Regions from separate parts of the Faecalibacterium intestinale genome, predicted to be linked through region 2. Evidence: a T-box and tRNA genes for the amino acid it is inferred to sense, from the RefSeq annotation. Region 2 holds a T-box; the other holds one or more tRNA genes.
The links. A T-box is a leader RNA that pairs with one kind of tRNA and senses whether it is charged. The one in region 2 lies ahead of tyrS (tyrosine--tRNA ligase), so its partner is inferred to be a tRNA-Tyr.
Positions count from the first base shown of each region.

Region 1: it encodes a tRNA-Tyr, which carries the amino acid that the T-box ahead of tyrS (tyrosine--tRNA ligase) is inferred to sense. The anticodon was not compared.

Region 1 is NZ_JBBMEN010000002.1:50,194-60,797, forward strand. Features, by position in the region: gene speB (agmatinase) at 1-36, opposite strand, end outside; gene speE (polyamine aminopropyltransferase) at 36-893, opposite strand; gene WMO20_RS01980 (aminotransferase class I/II-fold pyridoxal phosphate-dependent enzyme) at 906-2,372, opposite strand; gene WMO20_RS01985 (GDSL-type esterase/lipase family protein) at 3,036-4,052, opposite strand; gene WMO20_RS01990 (6-phosphofructokinase) at 4,392-5,615, shown strand; gene WMO20_RS01995 (6-phosphofructokinase) at 5,700-6,932, shown strand; tRNA gene WMO20_RS02000 (tRNA-Tyr) at 7,128-7,212, shown strand; gene WMO20_RS02005 (NanQ anomerase/TabA/YiaL family protein) at 7,671-8,147, shown strand; gene WMO20_RS02010 (hypothetical protein) at 8,167-8,406, shown strand; gene WMO20_RS02015 (hypothetical protein) at 8,464-8,622, opposite strand; gene WMO20_RS02020 (ABC-2 transporter permease) at 8,624-9,265, opposite strand; gene WMO20_RS02025 (ABC transporter ATP-binding protein) at 9,262-10,107, opposite strand; gene WMO20_RS02030 (GntR family transcriptional regulator) at 10,110-10,529, opposite strand.
Region 2 is NZ_JBBMEN010000001.1:169,402-180,005, reverse strand. Features, by position in the region: gene dapA (4-hydroxy-tetrahydrodipicolinate synthase) at 1-614, shown strand, start outside; gene dapB (4-hydroxy-tetrahydrodipicolinate reductase) at 689-1,447, shown strand; gene WMO20_RS00805 (CapA family protein) at 1,490-2,788, shown strand; gene WMO20_RS00800 (ACT domain-containing protein) at 2,925-3,392, shown strand; gene tyrS (tyrosine--tRNA ligase) at 3,527-4,747, opposite strand; T-box leader at 4,811-5,065, opposite strand; gene recN (DNA repair protein RecN) at 5,139-6,809, opposite strand; gene WMO20_RS00785 (arginine repressor) at 6,828-7,316, opposite strand; gene WMO20_RS00780 (NAD(+)/NADH kinase) at 7,337-8,188, opposite strand; gene WMO20_RS00775 (TlyA family RNA methyltransferase) at 8,219-9,022, opposite strand; gene dxs (1-deoxy-D-xylulose-5-phosphate synthase) at 9,019-10,604, opposite strand, start outside.

The sequences.
Region 1 (10,604 bases), on a different contig from region 2:
GTCGCAGCCGATAAAGTTCTCAACGTTGGGGTGCATCAGTGTTCCTCCACTTCCCGCAGCATCTCCTCCAGAAAAGCCGGCAGGTAGAATGCTCCGATATGCAGTTTTGTGGTGTAGTAGCGGGTGCGCATATTCAGCGCCTTCCACGACTCTGCGTCCAGATCATCAATGGGATGATATTTTTTACTTGCAAAGCCGAACAGCCAGTACCCCGCCGCAAAGGTGGGGATATGTGCCTGATACACCCGGCTGATGGGGAAGGTGGACGCAATGCGCTTGTGGCTGCGCTGCATGGCGCTGGCGTCCTCGGCGTAGAAGGGACTGCCCTGCTGGTTGACCATGATGCCATCCTCTTTCAGGGCGTTGAAGCAGCTGCCGTAGAACTCGCGGGTGAACAGACCCTCAGAGGGGCCGAAGGGGTCGGAGGAGTCCACGATGATGAGGTCGTATTCTTCCTCGCAGCGGCGGATATACTTCAGGGCGTTCTCAAAGTAGATATGCACCCGGCGGTCATCCATACGGCAGGCATTGCCGGGCAGATAGGCGCGGCAGGCTTCCACCACCTGCGGGTCCATCTCCACAAGGTCGATGCGCTCCACACGGTCGTAGCGGGTCAGTTCCCGCACCACGCCGCCGTCACCGGCGCCGATGACCAGAATATCTTTGGCTTCCTTGTGCACCGCCATGGGCACATGGACGATCATTTCATCGTAGATGAACTCATCGCGCTCGGTCAGCATCACGTTGCCGTCCAGCGTGAGCACCCGGCCGAACTCCGGGGTCTCAAAGATATCAATGCGCTGGTAATCGCTCTGCTTGGAGTAGAGCTGCTTGTTCACCCGGATGCTGTGCTTCACATCCGGGGTGTGAAACTCTGAAAACCAAAATTCCATCTTTTTCCCTCCTTATGCCAGAACATTCAGGTGCAAAATTTCAGGGTCCTCCGGGCCGGTCATGCTGCAGCCCTTGGCCTTGGCGTACTCGATATAGTTCAAAATCTCCTTGGTGATGCGCTCGCCGGGTGCAAGGATGGGGATGCCCGGGGGATAGCACATGACGAACTCGCTGCACACCATGCCCTCGGTCTCCCGCAGGGGCAGGCTCTTTTTGGGGGCGTAGAAGGCCTCCTGCGGGCTGGCGGCCACCACGGGGTCGATGTATTCCTGACTCAGCAGACCCGAGCCGTCGGTGCGGTAGCGGCGCTTGATCTCGGCCAGTGCACTGACCAGCCGCTCCACCTCCTGCGGACGGTCGCCGATGGACAGGTAGGCAAGGATGTTGCCGATATCGCCGAACTCGATCTGAATATCGTACTCATCGCGCAGGATATCGTAGACCTCAATGCCGGCAAGACCGATATCCAGCGTATGGACGCTGAGCTTGGTGGTGTCAAAGTCAAAGACGGAATCGCCGTTGCACAGCTCCTTGCCAAAGGCGTAGTAACCGCCTACGGCGTTGATCTCCTCGCGGGCGTACTCGGCAATGTCTGCCACCTGATGGAACACCTGCCGTCCCCGCAGCGCCAGATTGCGGCGGGAGATATCCAGACTGGACATCAGCAGATAGCTGCCGGAGGTGGTCTGGGTCAGGTTGATGATCTGGCGCACATAGCCCTGATGCACATTGGGGCCGATGAGCAGCAGGCTGGACTGGGTCAGGCTGCCGCCGCTCTTGTGCATGGACACCGAGGCCATATCTGCGCCTGCCGCCATGGCAGACACCGGCAGGCCGCCGCCAAAGTAGAAGTGGGTGCCGTGGGCTTCATCCGCAAGGCAGAGCATTCCGGCGTCGTGCGCCATTTTTACGATGGCACGCAGATCGGAGCAGATGCCGTAGTAGGTGGGGTTATTCACCAGCACAGCCACGGCGTTGGGGTGCTCCTTGATGGCCTTTGCCACCTGCTCCCGCTTCATGCCCAGCGAGATGCCCAGACGCTTATCCACCTCCGGGTTCACATACACCGGCACAGCGCCGCACAGCACCAGCGCGTTCAGCACGCTGCGGTGCACATTGCGGGGCAGAATGATCTCATCACCCCGCTTGCAGGCGGTAAGCACCATACTCTGCACACTGCTGGTGGTGCCGCCTACCATTAAAAAGGCGTGTGCCGCACCAAAGGCATCGGCGGCAAGCTCCTCAGCTTCCCGGATGACCGACACCGGGTGGCAGAGGTTATCCAGCGGCTTCATACTGTTCACGTCCACGCCCACGCACTGCTGACCCAGAAAAGCGGTCAGCTCCGGGTTGCCGCGGCCCCGCTTGTGACCGGGCACGTCAAAGGGCACCACCCGCATCTGCCGGAACCGCTCCAGCGCCTCGTAGATGGGCGCACGGCGCTGGTCCAGCCGGGAACGTGCTTTGTTCTCGTTCATCTTATCCTCCGTCCCTGTTTCCCTTTTTGCACAACAAAAAAGCGCAGGCACTGCACAAATGTGCAGACCTGCGCTTGGAACAGCTTTTTCCGCGCTGATAAAGCACCCAGCCGTAAGTGCCGGTGCTGCGCGTTATTCGCGATCCAAAAAGACGGGGTGATGAGAGTCTATATAGCAACTACACTTTTACTACTCTTATTGACCGTTTCACAAGTCTGCGCATAGGCTGCGCAATTTCATGGTTGTAAAGGAACCAACTTATAAAATTTAGAGCTTTGCCGCAGGGGCAGCCGCTGCTTCTAATCAAAACAGCAGTGCTGCGGCACGCGAGCCAACGCAAGGTTTGAAACCCGTTTCATCGTTGTCTCGCAGTAACTCAATCAATAATGGCAGCTTGCGCCGCCGGTCGGCAGTGGACCCGGCTGTCCGTATGGCCTTAGCCCCGTTGGGCGGTCCCGAGTAAATTGCTTTGAAAAGACTCTGCAAGGCGGTGTCTCTCAAAATCAACAAAAGAATAACATGATTCGCCTTTTCTGTCAACTAAAACTTTTTGGCAGACAGCCTTTTCCATGCAGAAAAGACTGTTTTGTGCAAAAACATCCCGCTGAACCCGCAAAAAAAAAGGACAGCCGCATCGTTTGGTGCAGCTGTCCTTTGCTCTGGTTATTCTGCGCTGTATGCGCTGCCCATGATCCACGGGTTACTTGCGGAATATTTCGCGTGGTTGCGCAGGTAAGTGACCCATGCACCGTAGCCGTTGCCGGCCGAAAGGTGCACGCCGTCCGGTGCGGCGATCATCTCTTTCAGGTTGCCCTCGCCGTCAGCCAGTGTCTCCCACAGATCCAGATAAACGCAGCCCTTGCTGGCAGCCAGCTGCGCCAGCTGCTCATTCACGCCGCGCAGCACGTCCGAGGCAAGACCCGGCTTTTTTTCCGCTGCCGCAGGCCGTACCGGCGGGATGGACTGTACATAAATAATGCAGTCCTCGCCCAGCGTCTGGCGCAGCTCGTCCAGCATCTGTCCGTAGTATGCCAGAAAACGGTCCGCAGCGCCCAAGGTGGTCAGGGTGTTGGTGCCCAGCAGGATATACAGCTTTTTGGGCTGCGCCGCTGCCAGCACATCCAGTGCCACCTCCTGCCCGCGGGTGGGGCTCTTGACGGCGGCGCGGTTGACGATGGCGTCCGGCCCTACACCCGTATAGCCGCAGATGAGCGCGCCGCTCAGATTGATCTGGTAGTCCGAAAAGCCCACCGTCAGGCTGTCGCCCAGAAAGGCAGCGTCCGAAAAATAGCTCAGGTCTACCTGACCGCAGGTCGGCTGCCGGATGACGCTGGCGTCGTAAGCCTTAATGGTATAGGCACCGTCGGTCTGCCGGGCGGGGCCGAAGTTTTCCAGCTGCACCGCCTGCGCCGTGCCGCTGCTATCGGCTGCACCCTCGCTGTCGCTGCCGGAAGCCGCCTCGCCCTGCATGGGCAGCGGTGCCAGAATGTTCTGCGCAATGCCGCCCGCGCTGGTCTGCGGGGTGCTGTCCTCCGCCGCTGTTCCCTTTTCCAGAATAGCGGTCACCGCATAGGCGACCAGCAGGATGACCACAATGACCCCTGCCAGCCGCAGTTTGCCGCTGATGCCCCCGCCCGTGCGCCGCCGGGGTGCCGAATGATATTCGTGTGAAATGCCCATAATCTCTGTCCAGCTTTCTGCAATTATCCCAACAGGCAGGTACTTCTGCCCGGTAATTTTGGAGTGCGCACCCATTTTATCATATTTTTTTTGCCTGTGCAACCAATTGGGTCTTGCATACAACAGGCAAAACGGGTACAATAGGATTGCAGCTTATTTTGCACATTTTACAAAAAGCGAATACACAAGCTGCAAATATTTTTGTGTCAGTTGCGGCAGGCGGCTGTTTTGCCGTTCCGGTCTGTTGGCAGTGCAGGGTCGACAGACTACTTTACCGGACGGTGCGGAAAACCGTTTGCCCGGCAGTGATACATTTTAAATGATCTGAAGGAGGTTTCCATGGCCAAGAATATCATCATTGGTCAGAGCGGCGGCCCTACCGCCGTGATCAACTCCAGCCTTGCAGGCGTATACAAAGCCGCCCGCAGTCTGGGTGCAGACAAGGTGTACGGCATGAAGTACGGCATCGAAGGTCTGCTCAAGGAGGAGCTGCTGGAGCTCAACGTTCTGCTGGACGACCGCATGAGCATTGAGCTGCTCAAGCGCACCCCGTCCAGCTATCTGGGCAGCTGCCGCTTCAAGCTGCCCGACCCGGACACCGATGCCACCCCGTTCGTCAAGCTGTTCACCCTGTTTGACAAGTACGACATCTGCGCCGTGTTCTACATCGGCGGCAACGACTCGATGGATACCATCGCGAAGTTGTCCCGCTACGGGCAGCAGGTGGGCAGCAGTGTGCGGTTCATCGGTGTGCCCAAAACCATCGACAACGATCTGTGTCTCACCGACCACACCCCCGGCTACGGCTCTGCCGCAAAGTACATTGCCACCATCTTGAAGGAAGTCATCCGCGACTCCTCGGTTTACAACATCCGCAGCGTGACGGTGGCCGAGATCATGGGTCGTCACGCTGGCTGGCTGGCTGGTGCGGCCTGTCTGGCAGGCGGCGAGGACTGCGAAGGCCCCGACCTGATCCTGCTGCCGGAAGTGCCCTTCGATCAGGATAAGTTCCTTGCCCGGGTGGACGAGCTGCAGCGGGTAAAGTCCAACGTTATCATCGCAGCCAGCGAGGGCGTAAAGACCGCAGACGGCACTTACCTGTGCGATCTGGTTTCCACCGCCGGGCAGCTGGACGCCTTTGGTCACAAGGCCATCCTCAGCGGCACCAGCCGTTACCTTTCGGAGCTCATCCACGACAAACTGCAGTGCAAGAGCCGCGCCATCGAGTTCTCCACCCTGCAGCGCTGCGCCAGCCATCTGGCCAGCCGCACGGATGTGAACGAGGCCTACGCCGTTGGCGGTGCCGCTGCCGCTGCTGCCTTTGCGGGCGAGAGCGGCCGCATGATCGCCCTCAAGCGCGTTTCCAACTACCCGTACCAGTGCATCACCGAGTCTGTGGATGTGCAGCAGGTGGCAAATCTGGAAAAGAAAGTCCCGCTGGAATGGATCACTCCGGACGGGATGCAGGTGACCGAAGCCTTTGAGGAGTACGCCCGTCCGCTGATCCTGGACGAGGTAACTCCTGTGTATGTGAACGGTACCCCCCGCCACATCCGTCTGTGATCTCCCTTTCCCTTCCGCGTCTGTTTTCGTGCAACTGCACGTTTTTATAGCCGAAACAGAAAAAACAAAAAAGGAGAAATCATCATGGGAAAAAACGCAATCGTCGGTCAGTCCGGCGGCCCCACCTCTGTCATCAATGCCAGTCTGGCGGGTGTCTTTGAAAGCTGCAAGAACCGCGGCGCAGACATCGTGTACGGTATGTGCAACGGTGTTGCCGGTCTGCTGGAGGAGCGGGTGGTGGATCTTTCCACCCTGCTGACCGATGACCTGGACATCGAGCTGCTCAAGCGCACCCCGTCCAGCTTTCTGGGCAGCTGCCGCTACAAGCTGCCCGACTGGCGGGATGACGAGGCGGTGTACAAAAAGCTGTTCGCCATTCTAGAAAAGCTGAACATCGGCTACTTCTTCTACATCGGCGGCAACGACTCCATGGACACCATCGGCAAGCTGGCAGACTACGGCCAGCGCGTTGGCAGCGACATCCGCTTTATGGGCGTGCCCAAGACCATCGACAACGACCTGATGGTCACCGATCATACTCCCGGTTACGGCTCTGCGGCCAAGTACATCGGCGTTGTGATGAAGGAGATCATCCGTGACGCCACCGTGTACGGCACCAAGTACGTCACCGCGGTGGAGATCATGGGCCGCAACGCCGGCTGGCTGACCGCCGCTGCCGCACTGGCCAAGAGCGACGATTGCGAGGGCGTGGACATGATCTGCCTGCCCGAGGTTCCCTTCAATGTGGAGCGCTTTGTGGAAAAGGTGCGTGTGATGCAGGAAAAGAAGCCCAGCATCGTCATTGCTGTTTCCGAGGGCGTAAAGCTGGAGGACGGCCGCTATGTCTGTGAGCTGGCGGACGACGTGCACGCAGTGGACGCTTTCGGCCACAAGGCACTGACCGGTACTGCACGGTATCTGGCCAATGTGGTTGCCCGCAATCTGGACACCAAGACCCGCTGCATCGAGCTTTCCACCCTGCAGCGCTGCGCCGGTCACCTGACCAGCCGCACCGACATCACCGAAGCCTATCAGGTAGGCGGTGCCGCTGCCAAGGCAGCCTTTGAGGGCGTTACCGGGCAGATGGTTGCGCTGAAGCGCATCTCCAACAACCCCTACCAGTGCACCACCGAGCTGCATCCCATCAGCGAGGTCGCCAACCTGGAAAAGAAGGTTCCCCTGAGCTGGATGAACAACAACCATACCCAGATGACCGAGGACTTCTTGGACTACGCCCGTCCGCTGATCCAGGCCGAGCTGACCCCGCTGTACATCGCCGGTCTGCCGCACCACATCTACATGAAGAACCAGAAGTGATCTTCTCCTGACCTGTTTTTGTCAGGCTGAAAAGCCCTCCCGCCCGGACGCTGTAAAGCACACCCGGACGGGAGGGCTTTTGTGTTTGCTGCATTTCTTTCTTATTTTTTGCGCTCAGCCCAAATTATGGGTTGACAAACCGCGTTTTCAGTGGTAACATATACAAGCAGTCCGCGTGGCTGTAAAAAAGAATATGGGCGTGTTCCCGAGTGGCCAATGGGGACAGACTGTAAATCTGCTGCTTTCAGCTTCGGTGGTTCGAATCCACCCGCGCCCACCAAAAAAGCTCTAGCGTATTTAGCACGCTGGAGTTTTTTGTTTTGCTTGTGCGTGAGACTCACAAATGTGGGTGGATTCGAACAGCATCGACCCGCCGAACAGTCCGGCGGGTAAAAAAGCCCCTGTGCAACAGCGACGACCGCTGCCAGCGGCAGAAACAGGGAGGAGCTGTTGGGGCTGCGGCCAGCAGGATGCGCGTGCCGCCCAAGGCACGATGCAGCCGCTGGGAGCCGCGACCCGGGCTCCTTTTCTGCGCGGCTCGCGCAATCCACCCGCGCCCGCCAAGAACTCCAATATCCGAACCGGGTACTGGTGTTTCTGTTTTATCTGCTATGCAAAAGGGGTGCAAGGGGAGATTCGAGCAATATCGATTTATACTCTCCCCCACAGATATTGCATCTGCCCCCGACCTGTGATACCATACAAGTAACCAAAACGATACAGATGGAGGACTTTTCCATGATCTACGATACCCTGAACAACCTGCCCAATTATCTGGGCGTAAGCGACAATCTGGACACTGTCATCGAGTACATCATGGCGCGGGATATCACCACCCTGCCTGCCGGGCGCACCCGCATCGATGGGGACAAGGCGGTGGTCACTGTGAGTACCGTCACACCCCAGACCTCCGACAAGGCACTGTTCCAGCGGCACGACAATCACATCACGCTGGAGACCGACTTGGACGGCAGCGAGCTGTTTGAGGTAAGTCTGGCAGAGCTGACTCCCACCAAGCCCACCGACGAGACCGCCGACACCACCGTAGGCACCGCCGGTACCAGCATTGCCGGAATGCTGTGCGAGGGACGCTTTGCCCTGTATCTGGCCGGGGAACCGTATAAATCCGGCCTGAAGGCGCAGGGCTGCGGCAAGCTGAAAAAAGCCGTGTTCAGCATCGAGCTGGACCCGGACGAGGAAGAAACAGAAGAATAAGCGAAAGGAGACTTTCTGTATGGGATTTTTTGCTGTGCTGGCTGCAAGCCTGTTTGCCGTGTTTCTCTTTACTGTGTTTGGCGGCTATTCGCTGCTGCTCTGGTGCCAGCAGTCCCTGTGGATGGTTGTTCCTCCCGCGCTGGTGCTGGCCGTTCTGGTCTGGACATTTTTGAAAATGGACGATAAGATCACCGCCCTGCAAAAGCGGGTGGATGAGCTGGAAGCTGCACAAAAAAGCACAGAGAAAACTGAAAAATAATACAGCGCCGCCCTTACCGGAGAAGCTTTTCCGGCAGGGGCGGCGCATTTTTACACCTTATTTTTTATCCTGCGGGTCATCCAGCCCTTCAAACATCACCATGCCCAGACTGACAAAACCGGCACCCAGCGCAAAACCCACTGTCCCCATCGACACACTGAACAAAACGCCCATGGCAACGCCGAACAGGATGCCCGCGATTTGGCTTTTCTTCATTTTACTGCTCTGCCTTTCCGTACCATGCAACGGACAACCGCCACGAGAGGGCATACAGCGCCAGCGCCGCCGCCAGCACGACCACCAGCACCAGCAGCGAACCCTGCGCGGGCAGGATGCTGTCCAAAGCGCTGTCCCCCGAAGAAACGAAATATCCCATAAAGCTTGCAAGCAGACCGATGCACAGGTAGTACGCATACCGGGCTTTTTGGTAGCCCAAGCGGTAGGCCAGCGGCAGCAAAATAATGTTGCCCAGCAGGGTCAGCATCGCCACCTGAAGCAGGGTCGCCACGGTGATCTGCACCGTCACCGTACCCCAGAGCAGCTGTGCGGCCGCCAAAGTTGCCATGCTCAGCAGCTCCGCCAGCACCATACCGCACAGTCCGATGAGGTATTTGCCGCCCACGATCTGCTCTTTTGTCACCGGCAGGGCGGCGCTGTAAGCGCTGAACCGGCCGTTCTGGTCGTAAGCCAGCAAGGTCATGGGCAGGATGCCCAGCAAAAGCCCGCCGTACAGCATAAAGAAATTAGACCCTTCCTTCATGAAAAACGTTCCCATCAGCATCATGGCTACCGACGCCAGAATGATCCATCTGGTGTAGCTCCACAGCTGATAGGCATCCTTCAATAACAGACCTTTCATTGCACGTTCTCCCCTTTCACCATCAGTACAAACAATTCCTCAATGCTCACCGGGGCAAGCTCTGCTCCGGCGGGCATTGCGTCCCGGCGCACAAGCGCCTCGGCACCGTAAGGAGTGACACGCTTACCGTACACCTGTGCATCCAGTGCCGCCAGCTGCGCCGCCGTGCCATGCCACAGGGCATATTCCTCCCGCAGGGCGTCCTTTTCTTCACAGAGCAGCAGCCTGCCCTTGTGCAGGAAGGCGATGGTGTCGCACAGCTTTTCCAAGTCGCTTACGATGTGGGAGGAGATGAGGATGGAGTGGTTTTCGTCCCGGGCAAAGTCCAGCAGCAGGTCGGTCACCTCGTCCCGCACCACCGGGTCCAGCCCGTTGGTAGCTTCGTCCAAAAGCAGCAGCTTCGGGTGGTGCGCCAGTGCCACGGCGATGCACAGCTTCATCTTCATGCCGGTGGAGTAGTCCTTGTATTGCTTTTTGTCCGGCAGACCGAACTTTTGGCACAGCTCCGCATAGGCGGCAGCGTCCCAGTTCTGATAGATGCCCGCCATCACCTTGCCCGCCTGCACCGCGTTCAGGCACAGGGGGATGCCCTCGCTGCCCAACACCACGCCGATCTCCTCTTTGGTGCGGACGGAAGCGGTGCGGCTGTCCCTGCCGAGGATGGTCACGGTGCCGCCGTCCCGCTGCACCATGTCTAAGATCAGCCGGATGGTGGTGCTTTTGCCCGCTCCGTTTTCACCGATCAGTCCGCAAATCGTGCCCCCGGGCAGGGTCAGGTCCAGCGGCCCAAGGGTAAAGTCCTTATAGTGCTTTGTAAGCCCCTGCAGTTCCAGTGCGTTCATATTCAGCCCTCCCATAGCAGTTCCAGCATCTCCCGCAGTTCTTCCCTGCTCAGCCCGCAGGATGCGGACAGGCGGACGGCTTCGGTAAGATGCGCTTCAATCTTTTTCAGGTTTTCTTCCCGCAGCAGCTCGGTGTTTTTCGGGGCTACAAAAAAGCCCTTTGCCGGTACTGCGTAAAGAAAGCCCTCTTTTTCCAGTTCATCGTAGGCGCGCTTGGTGGTAATGACGCTGATGCGCAGATCCCGTGCCAGCCCCCGGATGGAGGGCATGGCCTCGTCCGGCTGTAAAGCCCCGCTGATGATCTGCTGCTTGATCTGGTTGTAGATCTGGTCATAGATAGGCGCGCCGCTTTTGTTGTTGATAAACAGTTCCATCGGCTGCTCCTTTGACACTTTCGTTTTGTCTGTATATGTACAGTATATACAGTAGATACAGATTTGTCAAGAGAATGCGTAAAAAAATACACCCGCCGCCCAAAACGGACAGCGGGTGCAATT
Region 2 (10,604 bases):
CAAAGTCTGCTGCCTGCGGTGCTGATGCCCTGCTGATGGTCACCCCCTACTACAACAAGACCTCGCAGGCCGGTCTGGTGGCACACTTTACCGCCATGGCTGAGGCTGGCGGCATCCCGGTCATCCTGTACAATGTGCCCTCCCGCACGGGTCTGAACATTGCACCCGAGACCGCTTTGGAGCTGAGCAAGCACCCGCTCATCAACGGCATCAAGGAGGCCTCCGGCAACATTTCTCAGGTGGCCAAGGTGGCTGCACTGTGCGGTGATGCGCTGAACATCTACTCCGGCAACGATGATCAGGTAGTTCCCCTGCTGGCACTGGGCGGCAAGGGCGTCGTCAGCGTGGTGTCCAATGTTGCGCCGGAGCTGGTGCATAACTGCTGTCAGGCTTTCTTTGACGGTGACACCGCCAAGGCCTGCGCTTTGCAGCTGGAAATGCTGCCGCTGGAGGAGGCTCTGTTCTGCGAGGTGAACCCCATTCCGGTCAAGTACGCCATGAACGTGCTGGGCTGGAACGCGGGTGAGTGCCGTCTGCCGCTGGTAGAGCCCAGCGATGCCCACAAGGCAAAGATCGAGCAGGCTTTGCAGGCTGCTGGTCTTATTAAGGAATAACAACAGCGTACAGAATGCCCGGGAATTTTCAGCTTCCGGGCATTCTGCCATATTATAGAAACGAGGAAACAACAATGACAGAGATCGTGATTCAGGGCATTGGCGGCCGCATGGGCCATGTGCTGTGCGATATGATCGCACAGCGGGAGGACTGCCGTGTGGTGGCCGGTATCGATATGAAGGACGGCGAACAGAACGGCATCCCGGTCTACGACAGTCTGGAAAAGCTGAACGGCAAGGGCGATGTGATCATCGACTTCAGCTCCCCTGCCGCAGTGGAAAAGGCACTGCCCTACTGCCAGACCCACAAGCTGCCCATCGTGGTGTGCACCACCGGCCTTTCAGAGGAGTTGCAGCTGAAGGTAGTGCAGCTGTCCCGCAGCGTTCCGGTGTTCAAGAGCGCTAATATGTCCATGGGCATCAACGTGCTGGCCGAGCTGTGCAAGCGCGCCTCTGCCGTGCTGGGCATCAACTATGATATTGAGATCGTGGAGCAGCATCACCACAACAAGCTGGATGCACCCAGCGGAACGGCACTGATGCTGGCCGATGCTATCAATGAGCAGAATGACGGCGCGTACCATTATGTGTACGACCGCTCTTCCGTGCGCCAGAAGCGCGACCCGAAGGAAATCGGCATCAGCGCTGTGCGCGGCGGCAGCATCGTGGGCGACCACGAGGTTCTGTTCTGTGGCCCGGACGAGGTGATCACCCTGCGGCACACCGCCTACTCCCGCAGCATCTTTGCCAACGGCGCCGTAAATGCTGCGGTCTATGTGGCAAAGAAGGAGCCGGGTCTGTACGATATGGGCGACCTGATCGCCGCCCTCTGAAAAATAAGCTGCCCCGGCATACGCCGGGAGAAGAGGTGAACGATGAAGCAGGAGCCTTTAAAGCGGCGGCGTCCGGCTGCCCGTAAGCGCGGCCGAAAGCAAACGCTCCGGGCGGTGGTGCTGTCGGTTCTTACGGTGAGCGTGATAGCACTGTGTCTGGGAATCTGGACAAGGCTGCCGGGAGAAGATGTACCGGTGGGCGGCATTGTGCCGCCGGAGGATACGCTATCCCCTGCTTCATCTGTTGTGGCACCGGAGCCGGAACCTGAACCACAGCCTGTGGTGGAAACGATCCGGTTTTCTGCAACAGGAGACAACCTGATCCATGCTCCTATCTACAAACAGGCCGCCCGTCGTGCAGGCGAAGATGGAAAGTACAGCTTTGATTACTGTTATGAGCATATCGCTCCTTTCTATGCTGAGCAGGATGTGAACTGGATCAATCAGGAGACCCTTTGCAGCGACACCCTTGCACCCTCCACCTACCCCAGCTTTTCCACCCCCGGCGACTGTGCGCGGGCGCTGTACCGCGCCGGGGTGCGGGTGTTCAGCCTTTCCAATAACCACACCTACGACAAGGGCGCGTCCGGTATTGCCGCCACTCTACAGTTCTGGGAGTCTATGCCGGAGGACGTGGTCACCACCGGTCTGTGGCGCGGCGAAGAGGACTATGACCGCATCCCGCTGCAAACCGTCAACGGCGTCACCATCGCGTATCTCTCCTACACCGAGCACACCAACGGCATCCGCCAGAACAAGAATATGACGGCCAATATCATCTACACCAGCCAGACCGATGTGATTGAGCGGCAGGCGCGTTTGGCACGCCAGCAGGCGGATTTTGTGGTGGTTGGGGTTCACTGGGGTGTAGAGGACAGCCACGCCATCGTGGACAGCCAACGCACACTGGCACAGAATCTGGCAGACTGGGGCGCAGACGTCATTGTTGGCACCCACCCTCATGTATTGCAGGATGCCCAGTGGCTTACCGCAGCAGATGGGCGGCGGAGTTTTGTGGCCTACTCGCTGGGCAATTTTCTCAGCACTCAGAGCCGCCCGGATCAGCTGGTGGGCGCTATCCTGACCTTGCAGCTGCAAAAGACCACACAGCCGAACGACTCAGTGCAATGTGAAGTGCTTGCGCCGCAGCTGCACCCCACCGTGACACATTACGATGCAGGAAAAGCCAATGTGCGCACCTATCTTTTGCGCGATTACACGCAGGAATTGGCGGCAGCGCATGGTGTGCGGGCAAAATATTCTGATTTCAGCCTTGACAGGATACAAAAAATCGCGCAAAATAATATCAGCGCATCCTTTTTGTCGCAAGACAAGAATTAGTGTAACATAAAAGCGGCGTATTTGTGCTATGCAATGCAGCGCTGTTGCATTAAAAGTTGAATTGCGATAGTACTTACATAAAAATGTGAAATGATTGAGCGTTGCCCGGTAGCCCGGGCAGAACGGAGGACTTTTTATGTATGGAGTATCGAAGATCAATATCGAGACTGACCTGATGATGATCAGCGTGCAGGACGTGGCGTTCCGGGGCAACAGTCTGTCCCGCTATCTGGATATCTTTGCAGAGACCGGCGTGGTGGTGGACATGATCAGCCAAAGCGCCCCACACGGCACTACCATTGATTTCAGCTTTACTGCATCCAGCAGCGATCTGCCGCTGGTGATGAAAGCAATCTCGGCGGCAAATCTGGATAAGGACGCCAAGGCTTCTCCTCTGATCAGCGTGGGCTACTCCAAGCTGAATCTGTTCGGCGAGGATATGGTCACCAGCTGCGGCGTGGCTGCGCGGGCGCTGAACGCACTGGCTATGGCTGGTATCGAGGTATTGCTGATCACCACCAGCGATCTGGATATCTCTCTGCTCGTCCACGCTGAAAACGAAGATGCTGCCTATGAAGCGCTGAAAAAGGCGTACGAGCTGTAACAGCAATAGGCCGGAGGGGGCAGTTGCGTTTCCGGTTTGATTTGCAGGCCATCAGCGGCTGTTACGCGCCAAAATGTAAAAAATGGTCCAGAAACGCCTACAGACGTTTCTGGACCATTTTTAATAATGCTTTTTTACAGCGTTACCTTGTGGTAGATCTTTTTACCCTTCTTGATCACGATACCCTTGGCCAGCTGCTCTGCGGTAAAGCTGACAGTGGGAGCAGCGACCTTTTCGCCGTCTGCCAGCACACCGCCCTGCACCACCAGACGGCGTGCTTCGCCGTTGGAAGCAGCCAGACCGGCCTTGACCATCAGGGTCAGGATGCCGATAGCGCCGTCCGTCAGGTCAGCCTCGGTCAGCTGGGTGCTGGGCATATGCTCGGTATCCATCGCGTTGCCGCTGAACAGTGCACGGGCAGCATTCTGAGCCTTTTCGGCCTCCTCCTTGCCATGCACCATGCTGGTCATCTCGTAAGCAAGGATCTCCTTGGCTTCGTTCAGGCGCTGATCCTGCCAAGTGCTCATCTCTTCGATCTGCTCCAGCGGCAGGAAGGTGAGCATCCGAATGCACTTCATCACATCGGCATCGCCCACGTTGCGCCAGTACTGGTAGAACTCGAAGGGACTGGTCTTGTTGGGATCCAGCCAGACAGCGTTGCCGGCGGTCTTGCCCATCTTCTTGCCCTGAGAGTCGGTCAACAGGGTCACAGTCATGGCGTAGGCATCCTTGCCCAGCTTGCGGCGGATCAGCTCAGTGCCGCCCAGCATATTACTCCACTGGTCATCGCCGCCGAACTGCATATTGCAGCCGTAGTGCTGGAACATATAGTAGAAGTCGTAGCTCTGCATGATCATGTAGTTGAACTCTAAGAAGGACAGACCCTTCTCCATGCGCTGCTTGTAGCATTCGGCGCGCAGCATATTGTTCACGGAGAAGCAGGCGCCCACCTCGCGCAGCAGCTCAACGTAGTTCAGATCCAGCAGCCAGTCGGCGTTGTTCACCATCAGAGCCTTGCCTTCGGAGAAATCAATGAACTTCTCCATCTGCTTTTTAAAGCAGGCGGCATTGTGGGCGATATCGTCCTTGGTCAGCATCTTGCGCATATCGGTGCGGCCGGAGGGGTCACCGATCATGGTAGTGCCGCCGCCAATCAGGGCGATGGGCTTGTTGCCAGCCAGCTGCAGGCGCTTCATCAGGGTCAGTGCCAGAAAATGGCCGGCGGTCAGACTGTCGGCAGTGCAGTCAAAGCCGATGTAAAAGGTAGCCTTGCCATTGTTGATCAAATCGATGATCTCTTCATCCGTAATCTGGGCTACCAGACCACGAGCTTTCAGTTCTTCGTACAGCGTCATGGGAAAAACCTCCTGTTTTTGGGGCAGAGGAAACAAAAACGCCCTCTGCCAAAAATAAATTTGGCAGAGGGCGAGATAACTTCGCGGTACCACCTCTGTTTGCCGTTTCCTCACAGAAACGGCCTTACGAGTGCACACCCCAGAGTAGAGTGACACTCCTGCGTCTTTAACGCTCGCACGCGGCACAGCCTACTAGCCTTACGCATTCAGCCTGCAGCTCCGGGAGGTATTTCCCCCGCTGTTCTGTGATCCCTTGCACCAACCGGGACTTCTCTGGACAGAACGCTTCAGGGTACTTGTTCCCTTCATCGCCATTAACAGTGTCTACTCTATCACAAGACCGCCGCCTTGTCAAGAGCTGTCTTTTTCTGCATAAATGCATTCCTATGAATCAACCGCTGTGCTTGCGCTCCTGCAGCATTTCCCGTGCATTGGCGCGGGAAAGTTCGGTGACATGGTCGCCGGAGATGAGACGCGCCAAGGCTTCTACGCGGCCATTTTCGTCCAGCGGATGGATCTCGGTATAGGTGCGCTCGTTGGACACGTTTTTCTGGATGAGCAGATGGCAGTCGGCCAGCGCTGCGATTTGCGCCGTATGGGTGATGCACAGGATCTGATGTCCCTGTGCGCTCTGGCGCAGCACCTCACCGATGCGTCCCGCCGCCTTGCCGGACACGCCGCTGTCGATCTCATCATAGATCACGGTTGGCACAGCGTCCTTATCGGCCATTGCGTTCTTGATGGCAAGGGTGATACGGCTCAGCTCGCCGCCGGACGCGATTTTAGCCAGCGGCTTAGGCGCTTCACCGGGGTTTGTTGAGATGTAGAATTCAACGCTGTCCTGCCCGTGGCTGGCCAGCGGACCGCGGGTGTGCCGCAAGGTCATGCGCACGCCCGGCATATTCAAAAAGTCCAGCGTGCCGGAAATGCGGGTGTTCAATTCCTCAAAGGCTTTCAGCCGGGTCTGGGTCAGCACCTCTGCTTTTCCCCGCGCTTTTTCGTAAAGACGCAATTTTTCCGCCTGCAAGGCATCATAGCGCTGCTGGGAATGCTGGATGCTATCCAGCTCCTCCCGGGCCTTCTGCCCGAAAGCGATCACATCCTCCACCGTGTTGCCGTACTTGCGCTTCAGCCGGTACAAAAGATCCAGCCGCTGCTCCACCTCGTCCAGCTCTGCATCGTTGGTGTCATAGGCATCCAGCCGCCCGATCAGATCTGCGGCCACGTCCTTGGCATTATAGTATAAGTCCAGCAGCTGCGCAGCGGCGGCTGTAAGCGCAGGGTCCAACTGCGCAGCGGCATCCACTGCGTTAGAGGTTTCCCCCAGCAGATCCACCGCACCTGCAGCGTCATCACTGCCGGATAGCAGCGCATAGCTTTGTGCCAGACGATCCCGGATGGCAGATGCATTGGACAGCACCTTCCGGCGGTTTTCCAGCGTCTGCTCCTCACCGGCAGTCAGTCCGGCATCCTCAATTTCCTGCACCTGATATTGCAGCAGATCAATCTTGCGCTGCTTTTCAGCTTCGTCAGTGATCAGAGCATCCAGCTCCCGCTTGACCTGCACCAGTTTCCGGTACAAGGTATAGTACTCCTGAAAAACAGTGCGATTCTGCGCATAATCATCCAGAATCCCCAGATGGTGCGCCGGATTGAGCAGACCTACGGAATCGTGCTGACCGTTGATGTTGATCAGACCGCCGCACAGATCCCGCAGAACAGCTGCCGTAGCCGGCATTCCGTTGATGCGGCAGCTGCTTTTACCCTCAGCGGTGATCTCGCGGCTGAGCAGCAGTGCTTCGGAGCGCTCGTAGCCGGACTGCTCCAGCTTATCCAGCACAGCAGACGGCACCTGTTCAAAGGCGGCGCGGATCACCGCCTTTGAAGCCCCGGTACGCACCAAGTCTTTAGAGGTGCGGTTGCCAAGGATCGCATTGATGGAATCGATCAGGATGGATTTGCCCGCACCGGTCTCGCCGGTCAGTACGTTCAGTCCCGGTTCAAAGTGCACCTCTGCCTTCTGGATCACGGCAACATTTTCAATTTGCAGGCTACTCAGCATGGCTTCGTTCTCCTACCGTCATCTCTGTCCCACATAACGGGTCAGCTCCGAACAAATGGTCTTGGCATCGCGCTCAGAGCGCGCAACGATTAAAAAGGTGTCATCACCGGAAAGGGTGCCAACAACGTTTTTCCACTGCAAAGCGTCAAAAACCTCGCAGGCGGCATTGGCCATGCCGGAATAGCATTTTACCAGCACAACGTGCCCGGCATAATCCACCTCCAGAACAGACTCGTGGAAGATAGTCTCAAAGCGCCCTTGGGTCTTGGGATTGAAGCTTTCGTTCCGGCTGGAAACATAGCGATAGCCCTCGGTAGTAGCTGCCTTTACAAGGCACAGTTCCCGGATATCGCGGGAAACGGTGGCCTGCGTCACCTCAAAGCCCTCGTTCCGCAGGTGCTCCAGCAGCACCTCCTGTCGGCTGATGGGATGCTCCTGCACCAGACGCAGGATCGTCTGCAAGCGTTCCGCTTTTGTTTTTGTATCTTCTTTGCGGCTGCGTGCCATCTTAAAAATCGCCTCCCGTGTTATTGTCTTTTACGCAGTTTCTGGTCAATAGCCTGAAACTGGTCTGCCCGCCCAAAAGTGATAAGCTTGACGTTCTGATCAGACAGGCGGATCTCTGCGGTGGCACCCGCCTTGAGGGGGTAGCCCACACCACCGTCACAGCTGATAAACACTTCATCATCTGCCACCTGTCCCACGCAGACATTCAGCTTGCGCTCCTGCGCAAACACCATGGCCGGACTGGCCAGACTGTGAGGGCAGATAGGGGTCACTACAACGCCCTTGGTCTGCGAGTCCAGAATCGGGCCGCCGGCTGCCAGCGAGTAGGCCGTAGAGCCGGTGGGGGTCGCCACAATGACACCATCGCCCCGGTAGTGCTCTACCAGAATATCATCGCAGTAAATGCTGAAGTCGATGGCCTGCTGCAAGCGCCCCTTGGTCACAACTACATCGTTGAGGGCATGACCTTCCCAGCCATCCTGACCAAGCACCCGGGCATATAAAAGCATCCGGTTGTCCAGCTGAAACTCGCCACGTGCCACGGCGGCCAGCTTTGTTTCCATTTCGCCGATCTCGCAGGTGGCCAGAAAACCGCAGCGTCCCAGATTGATGCCGAGGATGGGCTTTGCGTACCGGAGCGAAAGATTTGCTTCGTGCAGGATGGTGCCATCCCCGCCGATGGTCAGGATCACATCCGTGCGTTCCAGACACTGCTCCAGCGGCAGATAAACAACCCCTGCCGTGCTGCAGCTTTCCCTCAGAGCATCGCTCATCAGCACAGCGGCACCGTGGGTCAGCAGGATCTGCGCCGCACGCAGCGCGATCTCGCTTGCGGAGGTCTTGCCCGGATTGGGCGAAATGTAGATCGTCATACCGGCTTCTCCTTTGCTGACGGCTGAGCCTCAGCGATCCAGTGTGGTATGGCTTGCTGCCACCACCTGTGCGGCAGCTTCATCATCCAGCACTGCGGGCTGATCGCTCTTCTGCACAAACATCAGGTACTCGATATTCCCCTCCGGCCCCTTGACCGGGCTGTAATCCAGCCCGCGCACCACAAAGCCGTTTTCAGCAGCATAAGACATGGCATTGTGCAGTACCTCACGATGCACCGCAGGGTCGCGTACCACGCCGTTTTTGCCCACCTTCTCCCGGCCTGCCTCAAACTGCGGCTTCACCAGACAGACGCCCATAGCGTCCGGGGTGGTGATGCGCTGCGCCACCGGGAAGATGTGATGCAGAGAAATAAAGGAAACATCCACACTGAAAAACTCAATGGGCTCTGCCAGATCCTCCGGCGTGACATAGCGGATGTTCGTGCGTTCCATGTTTACCACGCGTTCATCCGTCCGCAGGCTCCATGCCAGCTGACCGTAGCCAACATCCACGGCATACACCTTCACTGCGCCATTTTGCAGCATACAGTCGGTAAAGCCGCCGGTGGACGCACCGATGTCCATGCACACTTTGCCGTCAGGGGTAAGCGGGAAGCACTTCATAGCCTTTTCCAGCTTCAGGCCGCCGCGGCTGACATAGCCGATATCGTGGCCACGCACCTCGACAACTGCGTCCTCCTTGATCATCTCGCCGGCCTTGTCCACCTTTTGCTGGTTGACAAAAACCACACCGGCCATGATCAAAGCTTTGGCGCGCTCCCGGCTCTGCACAAGTCCGTTCTGCACAAGATATTGGTCCAACCGAATTTTCACAGCTCGTTTTCTCCTTTCGTGAGGGCAGCCCGGACTGCCTGCACAATATCCGCAGCATCCAGACCGGTGCATTGCTTGATCTGCGGGACGGTTGCATGGGGCAGACAGGCTGTGCGGACAGCACAGTGCAAAAAGCGGCCATTCCAGCCGTTTTGCTGCAAAGCGTAAGCCAGATGCTCACCGATCCCGCCGGCAGCAACGCACTCCTCTGCAAACAGTACGATTTTATATTTCGACACAGCATCGATAAGTTTATCTGTAAAGGGATACAGCTTTACAAGCTTTAGAACATCCGCATTTTGCGATGCAGCGTTCAATTGGTCGGCAGCATCCAGCAGATCCTCCAGCTCGTCTGCATAGCTGACCAGAAGGATCTCTGCCCCGGGTAGCTGCTGCAAAAAGTCGTACTCCTGCTTTGTGCAGGGATACTGCGCCAGCTTTGTGTTCTCGCCGCCGCGGGGGTAGCGGATGGCACGAGGGCCAGAGATTGTATCCTGCAGCAGATAGTGCAGCCAGTATTGCAGTTCTTCGTAGTTGGAAGGCGCATAGACCGGGATGTTAAGCTGGCTGAGGAAGGCTGCATCGTAGATGCCCTGATGGGTCTCGCCGTCTGCGGGAACAAAGCCCGCACGGTCAATGGCAAAGAGCACATTTTCCTTTAGCAGATTGACATCATGGATGATCTGGTCATAGGAGCGCTGCAGGAAGGTGGAGTAGATGCACACCACCGGCAGCATTCCCTGACTGGCAAGGCCTGCCGCAAAAGTAACAGCGTGCTGCTCTGCCATACCCACATCAAAAAAGCGCTGCGGGTGGCGGTGAGCAAAGAACTGCAGTCCGGTGCCGTACTTCATGGCAGCAGTGATCGCACAAAGCTTCGGGTTTTGTGTTCCCTCCTGCACCAGCAGCTTACCAAAAACTGTGGAGAAGGACTCCTTCGGCGCAACCTCCGGGTCCGGCATTCCATCCGGGTCAAAGGCAGATACACCGTGATAGTTGCCCGGGTTCATCTCTGCCGGCTGATAGCCCTTGCCCTTTTTGGTCACAACGTGCAAAAAGTGCGGACCCGGCCGCTGGTAGATCGAGCGCAGAGTGCGCTCCAGCTCTTCCACATTATGACCGTCTACCGGGCCGATGTACTCAAAGCCCATATCCTCAAACATGGTGGAGTGGTACATAGCGCGGCGCACCAGTGTTTTTGCGCCCATCAGCGATTTTTTCATCGGCGGACCGATCAATGGCACACCGTCCAGAAAGCTGCGCACATTGTCCTTGGCGTCGTAATAGGCCGTAGTCGTGCGCAGATGGGTCAAATACCGCGCCAGCGCACCTACATTTTTGGAGATGGACATCTTGTTATCATTCAGGATCACAAGCAGATTGTCCAGCCCGCCGATGTTGTTCATGCCCTCGTACACCATGCCGCCGGTAAAGGCGCCATCACCAATCAGTGCCACCACAAGTCCGGGCTCATGCTTGATCTTTTTTGCCCATGCCATGCCAATGGCCAGCGAAAGTGCTGTATTGCCATGTCCGGCAATAAAGGCATCGTGCACACTTTCGTTGGGGTTTGGGAAGCCGG